Regions from separate parts of the Maricaulis maris genome, predicted to be linked through region 2. Evidence: predicted binding sites of a transcription regulator. Region 2 holds the regulator's gene; the other holds the start of a gene.
The links. Region 2 encodes LexA, which represses DNA repair genes until DNA is damaged. Its sites were predicted from a motif close to ATGTTCCNCTTGTGTTCC; they were not measured.
Positions count from the first base shown of each region.

Region 1 (11,971 bases), 720 kb from region 2:
ACTTTATCCGACGCTCCCGCGCCCGTCCTTCTCCCGTGGGAGACGGTGCCCCGAAGGAGCGGATTAGGGGGATTATATCTGAAATACAGGGACTTGCCCATCATCCGGGCCCTCTCCCAAGGGAGAGAGGAAGTGCGGCGCACACGGAAAAATCAGAAAACTTATCCGCACTCTCTCCACCCGGGGCGATAATGCCCTCGGTTTTCGGGACGGGAGGCACGGGCCCAGTCACTTATGCCCGGAAACGAGCGGAGCCTGTCCGCGCCTCGGGGCTGACAACCCGAAGCTCCGGCAGGGCGTGCGACCAGGTCGCGGGGCACTAAACGACCGACCTCATCGACCGGTCGCATTGGAAACGGGGTGGAGATAGCCCGGGACATCTCCCACGTTTTTTTTTCAGGAAGGCTTGGCGGGATGCCGAGGACACCACGGACACCGCAGACCAGCCAACCGGACACCCCGGTGTCCACCGGCATCCCGCTCCGTCCCACCTCCGGCGCGACAGCGTGCGGAGACGAAGGCGCGTGGGCGCGCTGAAAGGCATGTCGCTTTGGTCCGTGGCCTGTCGGAAAAGGCAGCCGGACGGGGATACAAACCGGACGGGCATGTCCCGACCCCGGTCAAACCCCATCCCCACACTGCCCCCCGAACAAACCCGGCCGCAGCGCGGCCGGGTCCGTCAGCGCCATCACTCCACGCGGTAATTCAGGAACTCGTCGCGCGTCACCCGGCCGTCGCCATCGGTGTCGATCATGTGGAAGACGGCCGTCACGCTTAGCACGGCGGACTCTTCCGCATTGGCGATGACCCGGGCGAGATAGTCCGGCGAGGATACGCCCTGCTGGGCGTCCATGCCGAGCTCGGCCAGGGCGGTCTGGACCGAGCCGGTGACGTCGGCGCGCAGCTCCGGGCCGAGATGTCCGTCGGCGGTCAGGCCGGCCTCGAGGAAGAGCTCGCCGAGGTCGAAGTCGTTGCTGTTGTCGCGGTCGACCGAGGCGAAGCTGGCCTCCGGGTCGGGGTCACGGGCATCGACCGGGGCGGTGGTCTGCAGACCGGAAACGACCGCCACGGCGGTCACGAGAGCGAGAAAACTGGCAGGCATGGTGTACTCCTTCACATTCACATTGAGATGGGGGAGCACCCGGCGGCGATGTCGCGAAGCAGGGTAGGTCTCGACATAGGCCCGAAGCACTTCGCTGGCCGTCACGCCATGCGACTGACACGCCTCCATGAAGTCCTGCTTGGTACGGTGACCAATACGGATTTCCAGGGTTTCGCTCTGTTTTTCACGCCGTTTCATCTCGAACCCCGACCCGTCATCCGGGCCGGCCCTTCCTGCACACCAAGACCTGGGTGCAGCGACACAGCGCCACACCTTGGGCGTTTAGCAGAACCGATTTGCCGTCCGGACGCACGTATTTAAACGTCCGGACATTGATTTTATTGATGAATTTTCGTCACCTCTCGCCATCAACTGCCGCCAGATCACGTGCGAACGTCACAAATACTTGCCTTGTGGTGACGGCGCTGCCTGACTAGCGGCATCAGCGTGTCACCATGACCGCCAATCGGGGATGTCCATGTTCGCTCGTCTTATCACCCTCGCCGCCCTCACCGGCCTGCTCGCAGCCTGTTCGCACATGCCGGGCGCCCGACCCCTGCCAGCGCCGGACACCGGCGACGGCCCGCCCATCGTCATCATGATCGGGCTCGACGGGCTGCGCTATGACGCCATCGACCGCCACGACGCGCCCAATCTGCGCGCCCTGGCGGCGCGCGGGATGCGGCCCGAGCGGATGTATCCGGTGATGCCGTCCAAGACCTTCGTGAACTTCTACTCGATCGCGACCGGCCTTTACCCCGAGCATCACGGCATGGTCTCCAACTCGCCCTGGGACCGGCGCCTGAATGAGACCTTCTCCAATTCCGGTGGCAGCCCGCAGGACCCGCGCTGGTGGGGTGGCGAGCCGATCTGGATCACTGCCGAGCAGCAGGGCCTGCGCTCGCACATCATGTTCTGGCTCGGCTCCGAGGTCGAGATCCAGGGCACGCGCCCGACGGTCTGGCACCCCTATGAGCACAACAAGCCCTATGAGGAGCGTGTGTCCGAGGTCCTCGCCTGGTTCGACGCCCCGGTTGCGGAACAGCCGCGCTTTGCCGCCTTCTACATGGACCATGTCGACACCATCGTGCACGCCAATGGCGTCGAGACCGAGGCCGAGGGCGATGCCGTGGCCCGTGTCGACAGCCTGGTCGGGGATCTGATCGCCGGTCTGGAGGCCCGCGACTTGATGGATCGGGTGACACTGATCATCGTCTCCGACCACGGCATGGTGAATGTCTCCACCGAACGGACCGTTGCGCTCGACACGCTGGCCGACCTGGACGGGCTCTTCATCGAGGAATTTGCCGGGCAATACGGCGCCGGCCTGGAACCCTTCGTCATGGGCTATGGCGATGAGGCTGTCGTCGAACGCATCCATGCCGAGCTCGAGGGGGCCGACCCGCATATCCGGGCCTATCGCCGCCAGGACATGCCCGCCCATTGGCATCTCGACCACCCGGATCGCGGTCCGGACCTGCTGGTCGTGGCGGATCCGGGCTGGCTGATCACCGCCTCCAGCGCCGATCTCAGCAGCCCTTACCTGTCCAGCCTCGCTGCCACCCACGGCTATGACAACCATGCCGAGACGATGGGCGCGACCTTCATCGGTGTCGGCCCGATCTTCCCCGAAGGCAGCCGCCCGGCCGCTTTCGAGAACGTCAATGTCTATGGCCTGATCGCCTGCGCCCTGGACCTGGAGCCCGCCGAGACTGATGGCAGCGCGGCAGAGGTCGAACGCATCACCGGCGGGCGTTGCCCGGCGGAATAGACGACAGGGAGAGAGCCGGACATGACGCAGCAAACACGACGGACGGTCATCACCGCCCTGGCCGCTTCAGGCCTGCCGATACCGGCCTGGGCGTCGACATCACAGGCCGGAAGCCGCTGGCAGCCCGGCGCCTCACTGCCCCGCCGCGTGCAGGAGATCTATCCGGCGGTGCTGGACGGCCGCATCTATCTCGCGGGTGGTCTGGAAGCGCGCGACGGCCCCAATGTCGACAATGTGAGCGATCAGCTCTTCATCCTGTCCGATCCCGGCCAGCCGGGCGCCACCTGGGAGACCGGGGCGCCCCTCCCGGAGCCGCGCCACCACCCCAATCTCGTTGGCCATGACGGCTTCGTTTATGCGGTCGGCGGCTTCCGGCCGTCAGCCGACGGGATCTGGGAAATGCTCGACACCACGACCCGCTATGATCCCGCCACCGATCGCTGGGGCGAGATGGCGCCCATGCCGGTGCCTTTCGCCGAGACCTGCGCCGTTTCGCTGGGTGGTCTGATCCATGTCGCCACCGGGCGCCAGCCACTCGGTCCGACCAATGCCAACTGGCCCGACCACGGCGATCGCGGCGATCACTTTGCCTATGACCCGGCAGCGGATCGCTGGAGCGGCCGGGCGCCCAATCCCAACCCGCGCAACTCGGCTGCCGGGGTTGTGCTCGATGGCCGCTTCCACACCATCGGCGGGCGCCGGTTCAATGCCGGCAATGAAACCCATCATGACGCCTATGATCCAACCACGGACAGCTGGTCCAGCCTTGCCCCCTTGCCGCAAGGCCAGGCCGGGCTCGCGGCGGCTGTCGTCGGCGGCCGGATCTATGCCTTTGGCGGCGAGTATTTCGAGAATGGCGGCGGGGTCTATCCGGAGGTCTGGGTCTATGATCCGCAAACCGATGCGTGGCAGGCCGGGCCCGCCATGCTGACGCCGCGCCACGGGCTCGGCGGGGTCAGCCTTGATGGAGAGATTTACGCCATCGGCGGTGCCTCCAGCGCCAGCGGTCGCAACACCACCGATCGGGTCGAACGCCTGCGGCCTGCAGACTGATTGATGGGCTAACCCGGCTTGGTGATCATCAGCCAGACAATGGCAATGAGCGCCGCAAAGGCAGGCCAGCCCAGCGCAAACCAGACCCGCATCAGCCGATGCACATCATCCGGGATGTCCGCACCGGTGGTCTCGGCCAGGCGTTGCTTGACCCGCATCTGGATCCACACCACCGGGAGCCAGCAGGCGCCGATAAAAAGGTAGAGCGCGACGCTCGCCATCAGCCAGGGCGCAGTCAACGACCAGCCGGCCACATGCGCCAGCGCCAGCCCTGACAGTGGCTGGGCGATCACCGCGCTTGCGGTGAACACCCAGTCGGCCAGCACGACGTGGCGCGCCACCAGGGCGAAGGCCGCGCGGTCACCGCTGCGCCAGGCCATCAGCATGAAGAAGGCGATGGCCGAGCCCGAGCCGAACAGCACGGCGGCGCCAAGGATATGGACCAGGCGCAGGACCGGGTAGAGCTCCATCAGCGCTCATCCTCGGTGGCGGCGATCATCAGGGCGAGCCCCATCATCGGCAGGAGTTTGAGTATCGGCCCGAGCGGATCAGCCCAGAGCGCGGGCGACATGACGCTCAGGACGACGACATAACCAACCGTGCCGGCGAGCATGATCGCGACCAGCGCGCGCACGCGCCACTTGGCCAGCATGCCCAGTCCCAGGGCGATATCAAACAGCGAGGTGGCCCAGAGCACGGGCAGCTGGACCGGGTCGGCAAACCCGCCGGCCTCCAGAAGCGCCAGTCCATTCGACTTCGCCAGGGTCAGCGCGAGCACACCGGTCATCAGCCAATAAAGACCCAACGCCCAGCGCGCGAGAGGCCGGACGAGACCGAGCCGCGCATGCCAGCGATCCTGAACACCGGCCGGATGGGCCGCCAGCCAGTCATGGAAGCCAAGCGGGGTGGCGCCGGTCGCGGCGCGCCAGGCCGTCGGGTCGCCTTCGACATCGAAGTCCAGCTGCTTGAGCGCATTGCTGCGCATCGAGGTGCGAATACCCATCCAGCCGAGCAGGTCGCCGAACAGGAAGGCCGGACGCGCCAGCCAGCGCGGGACTGCCCAGATCCGGCTCTCACCGAAGCCGAGCCAGCGGCGGTAGGCCCGCACCGTTTCGGCCAGGCTGACGCGCTCGGGTCCGGCCAGGTCGAACCGGGTCCGGCTCGGGGCAGCCGGCTCGGCGAGGCTGACCACGGCCTCGCACAAATCGTCCATGCCGATCGGCCGGAACACCTGCTCGCCACCGACAACCGGCGTCACCAGTGGAAGCCCGCACAGGCTGCGGATCAGTGCCGTCCCGCCATAGACATTGCGGGCGATCACCAGCGAAGGGCGCAGGATCAACCAGTCCAGGTCGCAGGCCGCGAGTGCCGCCTCTCCGGCGAGCTTGTCGTCGGCGTAGGCAGACCGGGCAGCGGCCTCGACCCCGACGGCAGAGAGATGAATGACCCGGCGGACGCCCGCCTGCTCACAAGCCCGGAACAGCGCCGCGGCGCCATCGACATGGGCGGCCCGGCTGTCATCGCCGAGCCCGTCCTGGAGGACGCCGACACAATTGACCACGACATCCACGCCCACGAGGCGTGGACGCCAGTCCTCGACCCGGTCATGGCGGAAATCACAGCCGACCCAGTCCAGCCAGGGCGAGCGCCTTTGCGCTGCATCGACGCCGCGCGCTGCAGCCCGGACGTCATGGCCGAGCGCATGAAAGCGGGCCGCGATATGAGAGCCGATGAAACCGCTGGCACCGGCAATCAGAACATTCATCGAAGCGCCCTCCCCGGACACGCCCCAGAGCGCACCGATTCAAGGCTGCCGTCCAGTTCGGACCGGCCCGCTGAGACCCGGATGCGCTATTGCGCCGTTGCCGCAGCGACAGCGTCGCGCATCATGGTGAGGTTGTTCTGCAGATTGGCCTCAATCCGACTGCGCACCGACGGCCAGCGGCTCTCGACGATCAGCCATTCATCGCTTGCCAGCGTGTCGCCATTCACGGCTGCAAAATACGCACTCGATCCGAAAGAACAGGCCCACCAGGGCGAGGCTTCGCTGGCGAAGGCGCCCTCGGTCTCGATCACGTGCTCGATCGCCTCGATGGTCAGCTCGGGACGGTTCGCGATGACCTGGACCACCACGTCGCCCGCATAGGCCGAGGCTTCGTTGATCACATCCAGTGCCGAGGAATCGAGGCAGCGGGCGGCGTCATACATCGTCCGCGACCGGCCCAGGAAATAGGCCTGAACCGCAAAGGTCGGATCGGATTCGGCTGTCAGCCGCGCCAGTTCAAACAGGAAAAAGGGCGGATTGACATCGCGCGAGGTCCAAAGGCTCTGCGCAACCTCGATGGTCTGTTCGGACGGCTGGCTCTGGAGCTGGTTCAGGATACCCAGCACATCACCCCAGGCCATGTCTCCGACCACGAAGTGGGCCTCGCTGCCATCCTCGCCGACCGGGACGATCACGATCTCGGGCGACCGGGCATTGGGGTCGGTGGCCTGGTCCTGGGCCAAACCGGCACCACCCGCCAGGCTGGTGGCGAGGACGCCGGCCGCGATCTGCTTGAGAAGGCTAGAACGGGATTTCATCATCGAGATCTGCATTGCGGAAGTCTTCCTTGGGTCCGTCAACCGAGCGCTGGCCGCCACCGGAGCCGCCGCCCATCTCGTCATAGCCGCCGCTGCTACCGCCGCCAAAGCTGCCGCCGGAACCACCTTCATTGCGGCCGTCCAGCATGGTCAGCTCGCCCCGGAAACGCTGCAGCACGACCTCGGTGGAGTATTTCTCCTGGCCGTTCTGGTCGGTCCATTTGCGGGTCTGCAGCTGGCCTTCGACGTAAACCTTGGAGCCCTTCTTGAGGTAATTCTCGGCGACCTTGGCGAGATTGTCGTTGAAGATCACGACACGGTGCCACTCGGTCTTCTCGCGGCGTTCGCCGGAGGACTTGTCGCGCCAGCTCTCGGAGGTCGCGACCGAGAGATTGACGACCGGGTCGCCATTGTTCATGCGGCGAATTTCCGGATCACGTCCCAGATTGCCGACCAGAATTACCTTGTTGACGCTTCCCGCCATCGCCCGTTCTCCATCCTTGCAGCCTCGCCTCTCCGGGCGGGCCGCCTAGTGTTCACATTCTGTTCCGCGCGTCAATTCCGGACCGCGAGTCGGGCGATTTGAAAGGAGGCGGCGAGGAGAGTCCAGCCAACCGACTCAGGCCAATCACATTTGGCCCCGCCCCCTGCTGCCACAACGCTGTCAGGGGTCCCGCGTACGGCGCTGGACCCGGACCCGTGTGCGTCCTATTTCAGGGCGATCATGTCGTGCGCTGGACAGATCGTGCGATGTTCCCCTAACGTTCCAGACCGGTTGTGATTCCCAACCGACAGGCGCGACCGACCGGAGACAGGCAGACGCATGGCGCTCGACAAAATCCGCGTGCAAGGCGCACGCGAGCACAATCTCAAGAATGTTTCCGTCGAACTGCCGCGCGACAAGCTGATCGTGTTCACCGGCCTGTCCGGCTCCGGCAAGTCTTCGCTCGCCTTCGATACGATCTATGCCGAGGGCCAGCGCCGCTATGTCGAGAGCCTGTCGGCCTATGCCCGCCAATTTCTCGAGCTGATGTCCAAGCCTGACATGGATTCGATCGAGGGCCTGTCGCCGGCCATCTCGATCGAGCAGAAGACGACCTCGAAGAATCCGCGCTCGACGGTCGGGACCGTCACCGAGATCTACGACTATATGCGCCTGCTCTGGGCCCGCGTCGGCATCCCCTACTCGCCGGCGACCGGCCTGCCGATCGAGAGCCAGACGGTGAGCCAGATGGTCGACCGGCTGATGGCGCTGGAGGACGGCTCCCGTCTCTATCTGCTGGCGCCGGTCGTGCGCGGCCGCAAGGGAGAGTACCGCAAGGAATTCTCCGAGTGGCTGAAGGCCGGCTTCCAGCGGGTCAAGGTCGATGGCGAATTCTACACGCTGGAAGACGTCCCCGCGCTCGACAAGAAGTTCAAGCACGACATCGACGTCGTGGTCGACCGGATCGTGATCAAGCCGGACATCGAAAGCCGCCTCGCCGACAGTCTCGAGACCGCCCTGCGCCTGGCCGATGGCATTGCGGTGGGCGAGTTCGCCGACCGCAAGGACGCGGACGACAAGGCCGAACGCCTGGTCTTCTCCGAGAAGTTTGCCTGTCCGGTCTCCGGATTCACCATCTCCGAGATCGAACCGCGACTTTTCTCTTTCAACAATCCCTTCGGCGCCTGCCCGAGCTGTGACGGGCTGGGCCAATCACTCAAGTTTGACGAGGACCTCGTCGTCCCGGACCGCGACAAACCGCTCTCGGACGGCGCCATCGCACCGTGGAGCCGGGCAACCTCGAAACTCTATCAGCAGACCCTGCAGGCCCTCGCCGGCCATTTCGGCGGTGACATGTTCCAGGCCTGGCGCGACCTGCCGGAGCCTTTCCGCAAGATCGTTCTGTTCGGCACCAAGGAGAAGGTCACCTTCGTCTATGAGGACGGGCTGAGGAAGTTCGAGACCCAGAAGCCCTTCGAGGGCGTGATCCCCAATCTCGAGCGGCGCTGGCGCGAGACCGACTCGAGCTGGGTGCGCGAAGACCTCGCCCGCTTCCAGTCGGCCCAGCCCTGCGAGACCTGCGGCGGCCGACGCCTCAAGCCGGAAGCGCTCAGCGTCAAGATCGATGGCCATGACATCGCCGACGCGACCAAGCTGTCCATCCGCAAGGCGCGTGACTGGTTCAGCGCCGTGGAAGACACGCTGACACCCAAGCAGCGCCAGATCGCCGAACGCATCCTCAAGGAAATCCGCGAACGCCTGAAGTTCCTCGTTGATGTCGGGCTGGACTATCTCACCCTCGACCGGGCCTCGGGCACGCTGTCAGGCGGCGAGAGCCAGCGGATCCGTCTGGCCAGCCAGATCGGCTCCGGCCTGACCGGGGTTCTCTACGTGCTCGACGAGCCCTCGATCGGCCTGCACCAGCGCGACAATACCCGCCTGCTGGAAAGCCTGCGCGGACTGCGTGATCTGGGCAATACGGTGATCATTGTCGAACACGACGAGGAGGCCATCCTGACCGCCGATTATGTGGTCGATCTCGGCCCGGCCGCCGGTGTCCATGGTGGCGAAGTCGTCGCGGCGGGAACGCCCGAGGAAGTCACCGCCAATCCCGACAGCCTGACAGGTCAGTATCTGCGCGGCACACGCCGGATCGAGGTGCCGACCAAACGCCGCAAGATCGACAAGAAGCGCACCGTGAAAGTCGTCGGCGCCACCGGCAACAATCTCAAGACCGTCGATGCGGAATTCCCGCTCGGTGTGTTGTCCTGTGTTACCGGTGTGTCCGGTGGCGGCAAGTCGACCCTGACCATCGAGACCTTCTACAAGGCTGCGGCCCGCAAGCTCTCCAAGGCCCAGCAGGTGCCCGCCCCGCACGACCGGATCGAGGGCCTCAACCGGCTCGACAAGGTCATCGATATCGACCAGTCGCCGATCGGCCGTACCCCGCGCTCCAACCCGGCCACCTATACCGGCGCCTTCACCCCGATCCGCGAATGGTTCGCCCAGCTGCCCGAAGCCAAGACGCGCGGTTACAAGCCGGGCCGCTTCTCCTTCAATGTGAAGGGCGGACGCTGCGAGGCCTGCCAGGGCGATGGCGTGGTGAAGATCGAGATGCACTTCCTGCCGGACGTCTTCGTGCCCTGTGATGTCTGCCACGGCAAACGCTTCAACCGCGAGACGCTGGAAATCCAGTTCAAGGGCAAGTCGATCGCCGACGTGCTCGACATGACGGTCGAGGAAGGCGCTGACTTCTTCAAGGCCGTGCCCGCGGTGCGCGACAAGATGGAGACGCTCAAGCGCGTTGGTCTCGGCTATGTGAAAATCGGCCAGCCGGCCAACCAGCTCTCCGGCGGTGAGGCCCAGCGGGTCAAGCTGTCCAAGGAATTGTCCAAACGCGCGACCGGCAAGACGCTCTACATTCTCGACGAGCCGACCACCGGCCTGCATTTTGAGGATGTCCGCAAACTGCTGGAAGTCCTGCACGAGCTGGTCGAGGCCGGCAATACGGTCGTGGTCATCGAGCACAATCTCGACGTGATCAAGACCGCCGACTGGCTGATCGATATCGGGCCCGAAGGCGGTGATGGCGGCGGCGAGATCGTCGCGGTCGGCACACCGGAAGACGTCGCCAAGGTCGAGCGCAGCTGGACCGGGCGTTACCTAGCCCCGATGCTGGAGCGGGCGAAGGAATTGCGGAAGAAGGCGGGTTAGCCTGGCTACCCGACCCCGCCCTCTGCTTGGGCTTCCGCCTCGGCAATCGCGCGCATCCAGTCATCATCACGGCCACTGATCGCCATCGCGTAGTAGGCCGTCACGCTGTAGCCCATCAGCGTGACCGGCAGGCTCAACACCATGTTGACGAAGGCAAAGGGTAGCAGCTGAGCCAGGCCGGGCCGCGGCCCGCCGGTCAGCATCTGCATCATTTCCTGCTGCAGGTTGAAGGAGGGGATCACCAGGCCGAGCGCCATCATTACGATGCTGGCGGCAATCATGGCCGCGACGACGACCAGCCAGGCCATCAGGACGGAGCCGATCCGGCCCTTCATGGCCTGCCAGGTCGCCGTGATGGCAAAGCGGTGCGTCATTGCGCTGAGCGCGGCTGCCGGGGTCAACCGGAGGCCGATATAGACCACCGCCACGGTGACGGCCGGAACCACAAAAATCCCCAGAAAAGCCAGCAGCGGAACCAGGCTCACGAGGACCACGGCGATGACGGTCACGACCACCATCGCAACCAGGTAGGTCGCGAACAGCGCCAGAAGCACTGCCAGCGCCCAGAATTCCTCGGCGCCAAAGCGGAAGGGAATGAGGCCATTACCCTGGCCGGTCGTCAGCAGACGCATCCAGGCTGCAAAGGGCAGCGCCCAGCTGATCAATCCGATCGGCAGCATCACCGCCAGGCTGGCGAAATAGGACGCCATGGCCGGACCGACTTCCGCGCCGGGGGCCGGCGGCACTGGCTGCAGGGTGAGCTGCAGGAGACTGACCAGAAAGAACCAGACGAAGGTCCAGCCCGCCAGCACGGTCGTCGAATTCGGCCGCAGTTTCCCGACAACCAGGAACAGGGCGACCGCGTTCATCGGATTGATGTCTTTCATGAATTTCCCCAGCGCTTCGTGTGCCTCTAGCATGGCCAGACGCAAGCAACCAGACCGGGGTTCGTCCCCCATCGGTTTGCCGGCATGATCGCTGCCCGTCAGCCCTCGCTGGGCGAGGCGCCCATCGGGTGATCCTTGCCGAGGACCGGAGCGTCGCCCGCCTCGCCCTCGCCGCCGCTGCGGACGCGCACGGCGTTATAGGCACCGACCGAATGCCAGATCCCTTCCAGAAGGACCTGAATCGCGTAGAGCACCGCAAAACCGGCGATCATCGCCACAATCGTGCCCGGCTCGGTGAAGCTGGACTGGAGGCTGGCGAGCACGGCGTCCGGGTCCGCCATCTGGCCGTGGTCGGCCAGGTCGACGAATTCGATGATCATGGGCAGGAAAGCCGCGAGCAGAATGAGTTGAACGATGACGCCCAGAATGCCGCCGACAAGACCCATCAGGACATAAACGACAACATAGCTGGCCAGCAGTGCCCAGAAGACGCCCTTGCTGGCCTCCCAGCTCTCGAAGAAGCGCAGACGGCCATCCAGCACGGTCAGCGCCGGTGCCGAGGCCAGGCGGACGCCGAGAATGACCAGGCCAATCAGGACACCGAGCACCCCGGTGCCGATCAACAGGCCTGCACTAATCCCCATCGCAGCGGAACCGCCACTATCCTGGGCCATCATGATGGCGCCGAAGCCGAATAGACCCAGCACGGTGACAATCCCGAAATAGGCCATGACCGCCACCGCGAGGTAGAGCAGGTTGACGCCGATCAGGCGCAGCTCGTCGCCACCGAGGCGCAGCGGGATGACCGGCTTGATCTCGCCCTTGGTCAGGAAGCGCAACCAGGCCGCCTGGAACATCACGGCAAGCAACAGCGTGAC
Region 1 covers NZ_AP027270.1:796,685-808,655, reverse strand. Annotated here, with positions in the region: gene AAA969_RS03625 (EF-hand domain-containing protein) at 689-1,300, opposite strand; gene AAA969_RS03620 (alkaline phosphatase family protein) at 1,581-2,873, shown strand; gene AAA969_RS03615 (Kelch repeat-containing protein) at 2,895-3,926, shown strand; gene AAA969_RS03610 (DUF2269 family protein) at 3,935-4,396, opposite strand; gene AAA969_RS03605 (SDR family oxidoreductase) at 4,396-5,691, opposite strand; gene AAA969_RS03600 (hypothetical protein) at 5,778-6,509, opposite strand; gene AAA969_RS03595 (single-stranded DNA-binding protein) at 6,493-6,993, opposite strand; gene uvrA (excinuclease ABC subunit UvrA) at 7,333-10,206, shown strand; gene AAA969_RS03585 (hypothetical protein) at 10,212-11,093, opposite strand; gene AAA969_RS03580 (hypothetical protein) at 11,192-11,971, opposite strand, start outside.
Region 1: uvrA (excinuclease ABC subunit UvrA) is a predicted target of LexA. The motif match lies at 7,260-7,277, and genes of this name have one in related genera.

Region 2 (11,971 bases):
ATCATGGTGCCGCGGGCCCTGGCCGCCGGTCGAAAGGGCGATGATGCGGTGATCCGCGTCGTGGTCGATGAATTCGAACGCGCCGGCTTTGCCGTGGTCGGGGCGGACAGCCTGATCGGGCAGGGCGGCCTGCCGGCTGGCGTGATCGGCGTGGCTGACAATATCGACGCCCATCGCGAGGATGCGGCCAAGGCGATGGCTGTGGCCGCCGATATCGGTCGTCTGGATATCGGTCAGGGCGCTGTCGTTGCCAACGGGATCGTGCTGGCCGTCGAGGCCCAGGAGGGCACCAATGCGATGCTGGAGCGCGTCGCAGGTCTGCCGGCGCCCCTGCGTGGCTCGCCCGAGCATCCCTTCGGCATCCTGGCCAAGCGTCCCAAGCCGATCCAGGAACGCCGGGTCGACTTGCCGACGATCGGGGTCGACACCGTCGAGCGGTGTGCGGCCGCCGGGCTGGCCGGGATCGCGCTGGAAGCCGACGGCGCGCTGATCGTTGACCGTGACGGCGTCGAGGCGGCGCTTGAGCGCCATGGCCTTTTCGTCCTGGTCGAGGCAGCGTCGTGACCCGGCCACATGTCTTCCTTGTCGCGGCGGAGCGCTCGGGCGATCTGCTCGGGGCCGGTTTGGCGCGCGAACTGCGCGAGCTGACCGGGGGCGAGATTCGCCTGTCCGGGATCGGTGGCTCGGCGATGGCCGATGAGGGTATCGTCTCGCAAACCAGTATCGATGGCCTCAACATCCTCGGCTGGATTGACGGGTTGAAAGCCTACAAGCGGGTCAAGCAGGCGGTCGCCGAAGCGGTCGCGGCGATCGTCGCGGCCAAACCGGACAGCGTTGTCCTGATCGATTCCTGGGGCTTCACGCTAAGGGTGGCGCGCGGCGTGCGCGAGGCGGACCCCTCTATCCGTCTGGTCAAATATGTCGGCCCCCAGGTCTTTGCGACGCGACCGGGACGTGCGGCCACGCTGGCGGCCACGGTGGATGAGCTCCTGACGATTCTCAGCTTTGATGCGCCCTTCTATGCGCCGCACGGACTGCCGGTGACCTTTGTCGGCAATCCCACCCTGGAGCGTCTGCCGACCGGTGACGGGCCGGCCTTCCGGAGCCGACACGGGATCGAGGCAGAGGAGACCGTGCTGGTCGTACTTCTGGGCAGCCGCCCCTCCGAGATCCGCCGCATGACCGGGCCGTTTGTTGCCGGACTCACGCGCCTCAAGGCGGCGCACCCCGACCTGCGACTGGTGATGCCGGTCGCCGATCCGGTTGCCGACCAGGTCGATGCGCAGATCGCGCGCCATCCGGTTCTGGCCGAGGCGGTTCGGGTCGCCGAGGACGAGAAGGCCGACGCCTTTGCGGCGGCAGACCTGGCGCTGGCCTGTTCGGGGACCGTCGTCACAGAACTGGCGACGGCCGGTGTCCCAACGGTGACCAGCTACAAGCTCGGCTGGATCACCTGGAGCCTTGTCCGCGCGTTCAACCTGCTGAAAACGCCGCACATCTCGCTGGTCAATATTGCCGCCGACGCGCGTATCATCCCGGAAGTCATCCAGCTGAGCTGCACCGGTGCCAATCTTGCCCGCGAGGTCGACGCGCTGGTCACCGACAAGCCCCGGCGGGACGCGATTTCGGAACGCTTGCGGGCGGTCACCGAGACACTGCGCGGCACGGGTCAGGCCAGTCGCCGCGCCGCCGAGGCGGTGCTCGCCGGGCTCTCCCGCTAGCGCCGGGCGGTCCCTGCCCAACAGGATCAGGAACGAAAAAGGCCACCCTTTCAGGTGGCCTTTTTGTTGTCGTGGGTCGAAACGGCCTAGCGCTTCGACAGGTCCGTGTAGTCACGCGGCACGGCGCCGGTGAAGAGCTGACGCGGACGGCCGATCTTCTGGCTCGGATCCTCGATCATTTCCGACCACTGGGCGATCCAGCCGACGGTGCGGGCGAGGGCGAAGAGGACCGTGAACATCTCGGTTGGGAAGCCCATCGCCTTCAGCGTGATGCCCGAATAGAAATCGATGTTCGGGTAGAGCTTCTTCTCGACGAAATACGGGTCTTCCAGCGCGATGCGCTCGAGTTCCATGGCGACCTGCAGCGTCGGGTCATTGCGCACGCCCAGCACGTCGAGCACCTGGTGGCAGGTATCGCGCATGACTTTCGCCCGCGGATCGTAATTCTTGTAGACGCGGTGACCGAAGCCCATCAGGCGGAACGGGTCCGACTTGTCCTTGGCCTTGCGGACATATTCCGGGATCTTGTCGACCGAGCCGATCTCGTTGAGCATGTTCAGCGCGGCTTCGTTGGCACCGCCGTGAGCGGGGCCCCAGAGCGACGCGATGCCGGCCGCGATGCAGGCGAACGGATTGGCACCCGAGGAACCGGCCAGGCGGACGGTCGAGGTCGAGGCATTCTGTTCGTGGTCGGCGTGCAGGATGAAGATCTTGTCCATCGCCTTGGCGAGAACGGCGTTGCTCTCATAATCCTCGGCCGGCACGGCAAAGCACATGCGCAGGAAGTTCGCGGCATAGTCGAGATCATTGCGCGGGCTGATGAAGGGCTGGCCCACGGCGTACTTGAAGGCACGCGCGGCGATCGTCGGCATTTTCGCAATCATGCGGTGCGAAGCGATGGTGCGGGCTTCCGGATCATTGACGTCGGTCGAGTCGTGATAGAAGGCCGACAGGGCGCCAACCGTACCGACCATGATGGCCATCGGGTGGGCATCGCGGCGGAAGCCGCGGAAGAACTGGTCGAACTGGTCGTGCAGCATCGAGTGACGACGGATCGTCCAGTCGAAGGTCTCGAGCTCGTTCTTGGACGGCAGATTGCCGTTCATCAGCAGGTAGCAGACCTCGATGAAGTTCGAGTTGTCGGCCAGCTGGTCGATCGGGTAACCGCGATAGAGCAGGGTGCCCTTGTCGCCATCAATATAGGTGATCTGGCTCTCACAGCTCGCGGTCGAGGTGAAACCGGGATCATAGGTGAACATGCCGGTCTCGGCGTACAGCTTGCGGATGTCGATGACATCCGGACCGATCTCGCCACTCAGCACCGGCAGTTCCAGCGATTTGCCATTGTAGTTGAGCGTGGCCGTTCCGTTCGGCTTGGCTTTGTTTTCCATCACGTCATCCCCATGGTTCACCGGTCACGCAGTCGCGATCGGCGTCATCTGATCCTGTATCCGGCCCAAGGTCTCGTCGCGACCGATAAAGGTCATGACCAGGGCCAGGTCGGGAGCGGGTGCTCCTCCGGTCAGCGCTGCGCGCAGCGGCTGACCCACTTTGCCGAACCCGACCTCTTCGGTCTCGGCGAATTCCTTGAGCGCGTCCGACAACGCGGCTTCTGTCCACGTATCCACATCGCCGAGATGCGTGAACAGGCGGTAAAGCCGCTCCCGCGACTCATCGTCCTTGAGCGGTTTGGCCGCCTTGCCCTCCAGCACGAACGGGCGCGGGCGGAGCAGGAAATAGTTCTGGCCGGCGAGCTCTGCCAGTGTCGAGGCGCGGGTCTTGAGGACCGGCATGGCCGCCATCAGGCGCTTGCGGGTGATATCGTCCGCATCGATGCGGTCTTCAAGGGTATCGAGGAAGGGCAAAACCAGTTCCGTCAAACGCGCATCATCGGCCTGACCGATATGGTGTGCATTGATGTGGTTCAGCTTGTCGATATCCATCCGGGCCGGCGCCTTGTTCAGACCGCCCAGATCGAAGGCCGCGATGGCCTCGGCGTCGGAGAATAATTCCTGGTCGCCATGCGACCAGCCGAGCCGCAGCAAATAGTTGCGCAGGCCCTCGGGCAAATAGCCCATCTCGCGATAGGCTTCGGCGCCGAGTGCGCCGTGACGCTTGGACAGTTTCTTGCCGTCCTGGCCGTGGATCAGCGGGACATGCGCGAAGACCGGCTTGTCCCAGCCCATGGCGTCATAGATCTGGCTTTGCCGGGCGCCGTTCACCAGATGATCGTCGCCGCGCACGATATGGGTGATCTCCATGTCGTGATCATCCACCACGACGGCGAGATTATAGGTCGGTGTACCATCCGAGCGAAGCAGGATCAGGTCGTCGAACTCCTTGGCGGCCCAGCGGACCTGGCCCTGAACGGCGTCGTCGAGCACGACATCGCTATCGGGCGCCTTGAAGCGGACCGTGAAGGGTGTGTCGGCCGGCGCATCGGCGGGATCGCGGTCGCGCCAGGGCGAGCGCAGGGCGCGTCCGGCGGCGAAGGCCTCATCACGCAGCGCCTGGACCTCGTCGGTCGTGCAATAGCATTTGAAGGCGTGGCCACGTTCCAGCAGCGCATAGGCCACTTCGGCATGCCGTTCAGCGCGGGCAAATTGGGAAATCGCCTCGCCGTCCCAGTCGAGGCCGAGCCAGCCGAGGCCGTCGAGGATGGCGTCGATCGCCGCCTGGGTCGAGCGGGCGCGGTCGGTGTCCTCGATACGCAGGAGGAACTGGCCACCATGATGGCGGGCAAACAGCCAGTTGAACAACGCCGTGCGCGCCCCGCCAATATGCAGGAAGCCAGTGGGCGAGGGGGCGAAGCGGGTTCGAATCATCTTGTCGTTGTTTTGCAATTGCGAATTCATGCTGCACTGCGAGACGGGGAAGTCGTGTTAGCATGAATATCAGCTTTTGCGATAGACCGTAGGCTGCTTGATGCTTCAACCTGACGCAATCCTGCCGCATGGCGTGGCAAATCGAGGGACGAAATCAGCCAAATCGGTTGATGCGCTTGCCGATTTCGGACCGGCGGTGGTTGCGGCCCTGGGCGCAATTATCGGGACCGGCCTCTATTTCTCACTCCCCTTCGAGCCGTCCGGCGGGCTGATTTTCGCGCTTTTTGCGCTTGGGACAGCCGCCGCCGCAACCAATCGTTTTTCCCCTCCTGGCCGAAAACGACTGGAGCGTACCGCGGGCATGATCGCCATCATCCTGTTGGTCGCGTCCGTTTTCATGCTCCGGGCCGGGGCCCACACCCATGCCCATCATGGCCGGTCGCCGGCCATTGAGAGCGGACGGGCAGTCGCGGTCGAGGGCTGGCTGGAAGCGATCGATCGAAGCGGGTCCGGGCGGCAGCGCCTCTTGATCCGGCTGAGGAATGATCCGGACACCCTGGCCCCGTCCGCCATCGCCCCGTCTGGCCGTCAGCGTGTCCGTGTGCTGGGTGATCCGGGCGCGATCGGTCCCGGTGACGCGGTCATGGTCCGCGCGGTGCTGGCGCCGCCGCGGTCAGCGGCTGTCCCGGGCGGCTATGACTTCGCCTTTCATGCCGGTTTCGAGGACATTATCGCGACCGGGTTTGCGGTCGCACCGGCGGAACCGGGGCCCGCCTTGGCCCAGGACCGCGTGGAGCGCCGCATCGCGCGCCTGCGGGCCGGCCTGTCGGCGCACATCCGCGACCGCATGGCGCCTCGACCGGGCGGTCTTGCGGCTGCCCTGCTGACCGGCGACCGCGCCCATGTCGATCCGGGCGATGTCGAGATCCTGCGCCGCTCGGGTCTGGGTCATGTCCTGGCGATTTCGGGCATGCACATGGCGCTGCTGGCCGGCGGTGTGTTCTTTGCTGTCCGGCTGGCGCTGTCAGCGGCGACCGTATGGGCCCGACGTCAGGATCCAGCCGTGCCGGCGGCCTGGATCGCGCTGGTCTTTGCACTCGGCTATCTGGTGATCTCCGGTGGCGCGATCCCGACCCAACGCGCCTTCATCATGACCGTGACCGTGCTGGGAGCGGTCATCCTGAGACGGCGGGCGCTGTCGCTGCACACGCTGGCTCTGGGCGTTGTCGCCGTTCTCGCCTTGCAGCCCCAGGCGGTCATCATGCCGGGCTTCCAGATGTCCTTCTCGGCTGCCGCCGCGCTGATCGCCGCGGCCCGGGTCTGGCAGGACCGGCGCGACACATCGGGCGCGCGCGGCCTGGTCGGACAAGTCCGACTGTTCCTCGGCGGGCTGGGGACGACCAGCCTGGTCGCCGGAACCGCGACGGCGGGCTTTGCCGCCTTTCACTTCCACCGCATTGCCAGCTTCGGACTGGCGGGCAATCTGCTGGTCATGCCGATTTTCTCGCTGATCGTGATGCCCGCCGGTGTGCTGGGCTTTGTGCTCATTCCGCTCGGTCTGGACGGACTGCCCTTCGCAATCATGGAGGCGGGGCTGAGCGGGATGCTGCAGCTGGCGGCCATGGTGGCCGACTGGCCGGGCGCGCAACGCCTGGTCGCCGCCGCCTCAGGACCGGTGCTGGCGCTCTTCTCGACCGGCTTTGTCCTGCTCTTGCTGCTGCGCGGACCGTCGCGGATGACGGGGGCGCTTGTCATGGGGCTGGCGCTGGTCATCTGGAGCCTGGCGCCGCAACCCAATCTTTTCATCTCCGAGACCGGATTGATCCTGGCTCGCGAGACATCCGCCATTCAGGACTCCGAGACCGGCGGGGCCATGGAAGCGGGTTCGGGCTGGGTTGTCAGCGATCGCCGCCGCTCGCGCTTTGCGGCACGGGTCTTTCTGGAGGCGCGCGGTGAGGGCGGACCTGCGCCGACACGCTGGTCTGCGAATTGCGACGCCATGGGCTGCAGCACGCCGCTGGTCGGGCTGAGGTTGACCCGGCTGACCAGGCTCGATGACTGGCAAACGGACTGCCAGCGGTCCGACCTGATCGTCAGCGATGTCGACATCCCCGGCTGGATCGAGGCGCGCTGCGAGGCCGTGGTCTTCGATCCGGATCGTCTCGATCGGACCGGAAGCCAGCTGATCCGGATATCGAAGGGACACATCCGCTCGATCCGCAGTGCACGCCCCGAAGGGCAGGAGCGACCCTGGCGCCCGCTCTGACAGGCGTGAGGGCAATTCAGGTGCCGCCAGCCGCCGCGCCGATGTGCGACCTGGGCCAGGCTCCGTCCTCGGCAGCCAGACCTGCGGTGCACAGGCCATGGCGTCCAAGGTCCGGCTCAATCGAGGACAACACGCATCAGACGACCTGCAAACCATCATACCGACCGCAGAGCATCACACGACCTGCAGGCCATCAGACGAACGACAGGGCCATGAGACGACCCGCAGGACATGGGACGAATGCCCGGGACGATCACACGAGCTGCAGACCCTCGCGCTGGATCACAGGATCCAGCGCCGCATCGAAAGGCCGACGCACGGTATCAAAAACCTGGATCAAAACCTGGATCAAAACCTGGCACGACATCGCGACGCCGGGGCGCGGTGACAGCGACACCCTTGCAGCGAATTGAATGGCTCGGCGGACCCGCGTGCCAGACAGAACTGCCACACGCCACGTCACGCTCGGTCAGCTCGATTGGCTCACACCCGGCCGGCGCCAGAGGCAAATCAATCGCCCGTCGATCGGCTAGTGATACTTGCGGATCAGTCCGACCAGACGGCCCTGAACCTTGACGCGATCCGGTCCGAAGATGCGGGTTTCGTAGTCCGGATTGGCGGCTTCGAGGGCAATCGAGCCGCCCTTCTTGCGCAGCCGCTTCAGCGTGGCTTCCTCGTCATCGACGAGGGCGACGACAATGGTGCCGTTTTCGGCCGACTGGCAGCGCTGGATGAGGACCGTGTCGCCATCCATGATGCCGGCTTCGATCATCGAATCACCCTTGACCTCAAGCGCGAAATGCTCGCCCGCACCGACCATGCCGGCCGGGAAGGCGAAGCGGTCGGTCTCGTGCTGGATGGCGGCGATGGGGACGCCGGCAGCGATCCGGCCGAGCATCGGCACATCAATGGTGCCATCGCTGTCGGTCGGTTCCGGCTTGGCGAAATTGCCGCGCACGACATTCGGGCCGAGATTGCCCTTGGGGACGGATGGCGCTTCGGCGACCGCCGCTGACTCCGGCAGTTTGAGAACTTCCAGCGCGCGGGCCCGGTGGGCGAGGCGGCGGATGAAGCCGCGCTCCTCCAGGGCGGTGATGAGACGGTGAACGCCCGACTTGGAGGCCAGCTGCAGGGCGGCCTTCATCTCGTCAAACGAGGGCGAAACCCCGGTTTCCTTGATGCGACCATGGATGAAGAGCAAAAGCTCGTTCTGTTTGCGCGTCAGCAAGGTGACCCCCTTGTTCGCATTCCCGGATTCAGGCTGACACCCGCGGGAACAAATCAGGAATAGGAGGTCATGTTCTATAAGTGTTCCGAAGAGGCGTCAAGCGCTTCCGGCGCGACCGAGGAGCGCCCGCGTGGCCGCTGTCACGTCGCTCTGCCGCATCAGGCTTTCGCCGACCAGCAGGGCCCGTGCGCCCGCCGCCTTGAGACGCACGGCGTCGGCATGGCTGGCAATCCCGCTCTCGGCGACCAGCAGCCGGTCGGAAGCCACCATCGGGGCCAGGGTATCGAATGTGTCCAGCGAGGTCTGGAAGGTCCGCAGATTGCGGTTGTTGACGCCGAGAAGCGGGGCGTCGAGGGCCAGCGCGCGCTCCATTTCCGGTGCGTCATGGACCTCGACCAGAACATCGAGTGACCATTTGGCGGCTTCGTCGATCAGGGCGCGGGCGGTGTCGTCATCGATCGCCGCCATGATCACCAGGATGGCGTCGGCGCCCAGCATCCGGGCCTCCGCGACCTGGTAGCGGTCATACATGAAGTCCTTGCGCAGGGCGGGCAGGGAGACCGCGGCCCGTGCCGCCGTCAGGAAGGCGTCAGCGCCCTGGAAGCTCGGCCCGTCGGTGAGCACGGACAGGCAGGTCGCGCCGCCGGCCTCATAGGCGCGGGCCAGGGCAGGCGGGTCGAAATCGGCGCGGATGAGGCCCTTTGACGGGCTCGCCTTCTTGATCTCGGCGATCAGGCCGAGGCCCTCGGGTGCACTGGCGAGGGCGGCCTGGAAGCCGCGAACCGGCGCCGCATCGCGCGCCGCCGCTGCGATCTCGTCATAGGGGCGGGCGGTCTTGCAGGCGTCGATATGATCGCGCTTGTAGGCGCCGATGCGGGCCAGCGTATCCGGTGTTGCGGCCATGGCTCAGGCCTCCCCGTTGGAAATGGCGACCATGCGGTCGAGTGCGGCACTGGCGCGGCCATCATCAATGGCGGCAGCCGCCAGGACAGCCCCCGCCGCAATGGTCTCGGCCAGACCGGCGAGCATCAGGGCGCCGCCGGCATTGAGCACCGCGATGTCACGGAAGGCGCCGGTCTCGCCATCGAGCAGGGCCCGGATCGCCGCCGCATTTTCCTGCGGCGTACCGCCCTGCAGGGCCTCATCGGAAACGACAGGCAGGCCGGCCTCTTCGGGATGGAAACTGTATTCGCGGATCTCGCCATCGCGCAGCTCGGCGATGTCGGACCCGGTTGTGGTGGTCAGCTCGTCCATGCCGTCCTGACCGCATATCACCAGCGCGCGCTCGCAGCCGAGATCGCGCAGCGCAGTCGCCATCGGGACCAGCCAGCGCCTGTCATAGACGCCGAGCAATTGCCGTTTCACCCCAGCCGGATTGGACAGCGGCCCGAGCAGGTTGAACACGGTGCGGACCTTGAGCGCCTGGCGCGCCGAACCGACATGGCGAACGGCTGCGTGATGGGCGGGGGCGTAGAGAAAGCCGACCCGGGCCTCGTTCAGCGAGCGCTCGACCAGGGCCGGTGCACAGTCGAGCTTGACCCCGAGCTGGCCCAGCACGTCCGACGAGCCGGATTCGGACGATGCCGCCCGATTGCCGTGCTTGGCGACAATGGCGCCGGCGCCGGCGGCAATGATGGCGGCGGTGGTTGAGATATTCCACGCGCCCTTGCCGTCGCCGCCGGTGCCGCACGTATCGATCGCACCCTCGGGCGCGTTGATCCGGGTCATGCGGCTGCGCAGGGCCCGGGCGCCGGATGCGATATCGCTCGGGCGCTCGCCAAGCGCCGCGAGACCGATCAGGAATCCGCCGATGGCGGCGTCCGCGACATCGCCGGACATCAGCTCGTCAAAAGCGCCGGCGATGGCCGTATCAGCCGGAAATTCGCCGCGCGCAAAGGCGGTCAGGCAGAGGGAAATGTTTTGCATTGTCAGTCGTTTCGCTGAGTAAGATCAAGCACGACACCAGGTCATGCGCCGGTCAGGGGCAGGATGTTTTGCGCCATCGATGGACCGACCCGCCGAAGGTTGGCGGCCAAGGGTATCGAACGCGCGCCGGATCCGGCACAGCCCTCGCGCCGGCACCTTGGGCCGGGCAAAGCGGGTCTGTGGCGGAGCAAGACGGCATACCTGTCACCGGGTTGAACAAAGCGAACCCGCACGATTTAGCGCGTGCCTGCCGCCGGTTCAACGCTCGCTCGCGGTGTTTGCGGTCAGGCGCCGCTGCCTGGGCCGGATCAGGCTGCGGCGGCGCGGGGCAGGCCGGTCAGATCGAGGAAATTGCGGAGCAGGTCGTGGCCGTGTTCCGAGGCAATCGACTCGGGGTGAAACTGCACCCCGTGAACCGGGCGCTGGCGATGGCACAGGCCCATGATCTCGCCATCGGCGGTGTGCGCTGTCACCCGCAGCACATCCGGCACGCTTTCGGGACGGACCGCGAGCGAGTGATAGCGGGTCGCCGTGAAGGGGCTGGGCAGGCCGGCGAAGAGACCGGTCCCGTCATGCTCTACCGGGCTGGTCTTGCCATGCATGATGGCCTTGGCCGAGATCACCTCTCCCCCGAACACCTGGCCGATCGACTGGTGACCGAGGCAAACCCCGAGGATCGGCATGTCATCCGGTGCGGTGGCGATCAGGTCGAGGCAGATACCGGCCCGGTCCGGATCGCACGGGCCCGGCGACAGCACGATGCCACTCGGCTTCAGGGCGAGGGCGTCGGCGGCGCTCATCGCATCATTGCGGATCACCCGGGTCGTGGCCCCCAATTCCTGGAAGTAGTGGACCAGGTTGAAGGTGAAACTGTCGTAGTTGTCGATGATCAGCAGCATGGCGCTCTCCCTTGCTCAAACCTAGTCAGTGGGGGCGGTTTCGCCAATCCCGCCAGCGCATTAACGCCTGATTAACCGCCTTCGCGCGCACTGGTGCCATGACCCGACGCAGCGCAGCTCCCCTGAAGGCGCGACATTCCGCGATCCCGGCCTTTGCCGGTGCGTTGGCGGCTGCGGCCTATCTCCTTGGTGCGATTGTGTTTTCAGTGGCAAGCAAGGGCGGTTTTCCAGCGCCGGCGATGGCATCGGCAGACAGTTCCGGGCAGCATCAGGGCGTTCGAGTCACCCGCGCCCGCAATCTTGATTCGCTGGATCCGGTCCCGGTGAGCGCCGTCGCCGATGCCCTTGCAGCGCCGATTGATGTCGCCGCATCAAATATGAGCCCGGTTGTCATCGCTCCGGCGGACCGTCCGGCCCCGGCGCCCCGGCGGCCCCGGATCGCAATCGTGATCGATGATGTCGGGCTCGACATCGCTGCCGCCGAGCGTGTCCTTGCCCTGCCTGTTGCGCTGACCGTGGCCATTCTGCCCTATGCCGACGCCTCGGCCGAGCTGGCCGCCCTGGCGCGGATGAGCGGGCACGACGTGATGCTTCACATGCCGATGGAACCGGTCGGTCTGGCTGATCCGGGACCGAATGCCCTGCGGATCGGTCTCAGCGATGCCGACCTCCAGGCCCGGATGCGCTGGGCCATGGCCCGTGTGCCGGGGGCGATCGGTCTGAACAATCACATGGGCAGCCGGTTCACGACCGATCCACGCGCCCTGCGGGTGGCGCTGTCGGCGATCAGTCATGACAATCCGCTTTTCCTTGATAGTCTGACCACGGCGGAGAGCCGCGGTCGGGCCGTGGCGGCGGGCCTGGGCCTGCGCGCGCTGGAGCGGGACATCTTTCTCGATCATGATCTCGACGCGGGCTCGATCGAGGCGCGGCTGGCCGAAGCGGTAGATCTCGCCGGGCAGGACGGGTACGCGGTCGTGATCGGTCACCCACATGCGCTGACGCTGGAAACGCTCGAGACCTGGCTGGCCAGCCCGGCGGCACAGGGTATCGATTTCGTCACCACCACCACGCTGTCGGACGCCGTCCTCGCCAGCGAGCCGGGG
Region 2 covers NZ_AP027270.1:1,514,253-1,526,223, reverse strand. Annotated here, with positions in the region: gene AAA969_RS07145 (LpxI family protein) at 1-564, shown strand, start outside; gene lpxB (lipid-A-disaccharide synthase) at 561-1,721, shown strand; gene gltA (citrate synthase) at 1,808-3,112, opposite strand; gene gltX (glutamate--tRNA ligase) at 3,137-4,576, opposite strand; gene AAA969_RS07125 (ComEC/Rec2 family competence protein) at 4,647-6,812, shown strand; gene lexA (transcriptional repressor LexA) at 7,342-8,040, opposite strand; gene trpC (indole-3-glycerol phosphate synthase TrpC) at 8,137-8,943, opposite strand; gene trpD (anthranilate phosphoribosyltransferase) at 8,947-9,966, opposite strand; gene AAA969_RS07105 (anthranilate synthase component II) at 10,275-10,865, opposite strand; gene AAA969_RS07100 (divergent polysaccharide deacetylase family protein) at 10,964-11,971, shown strand, end outside.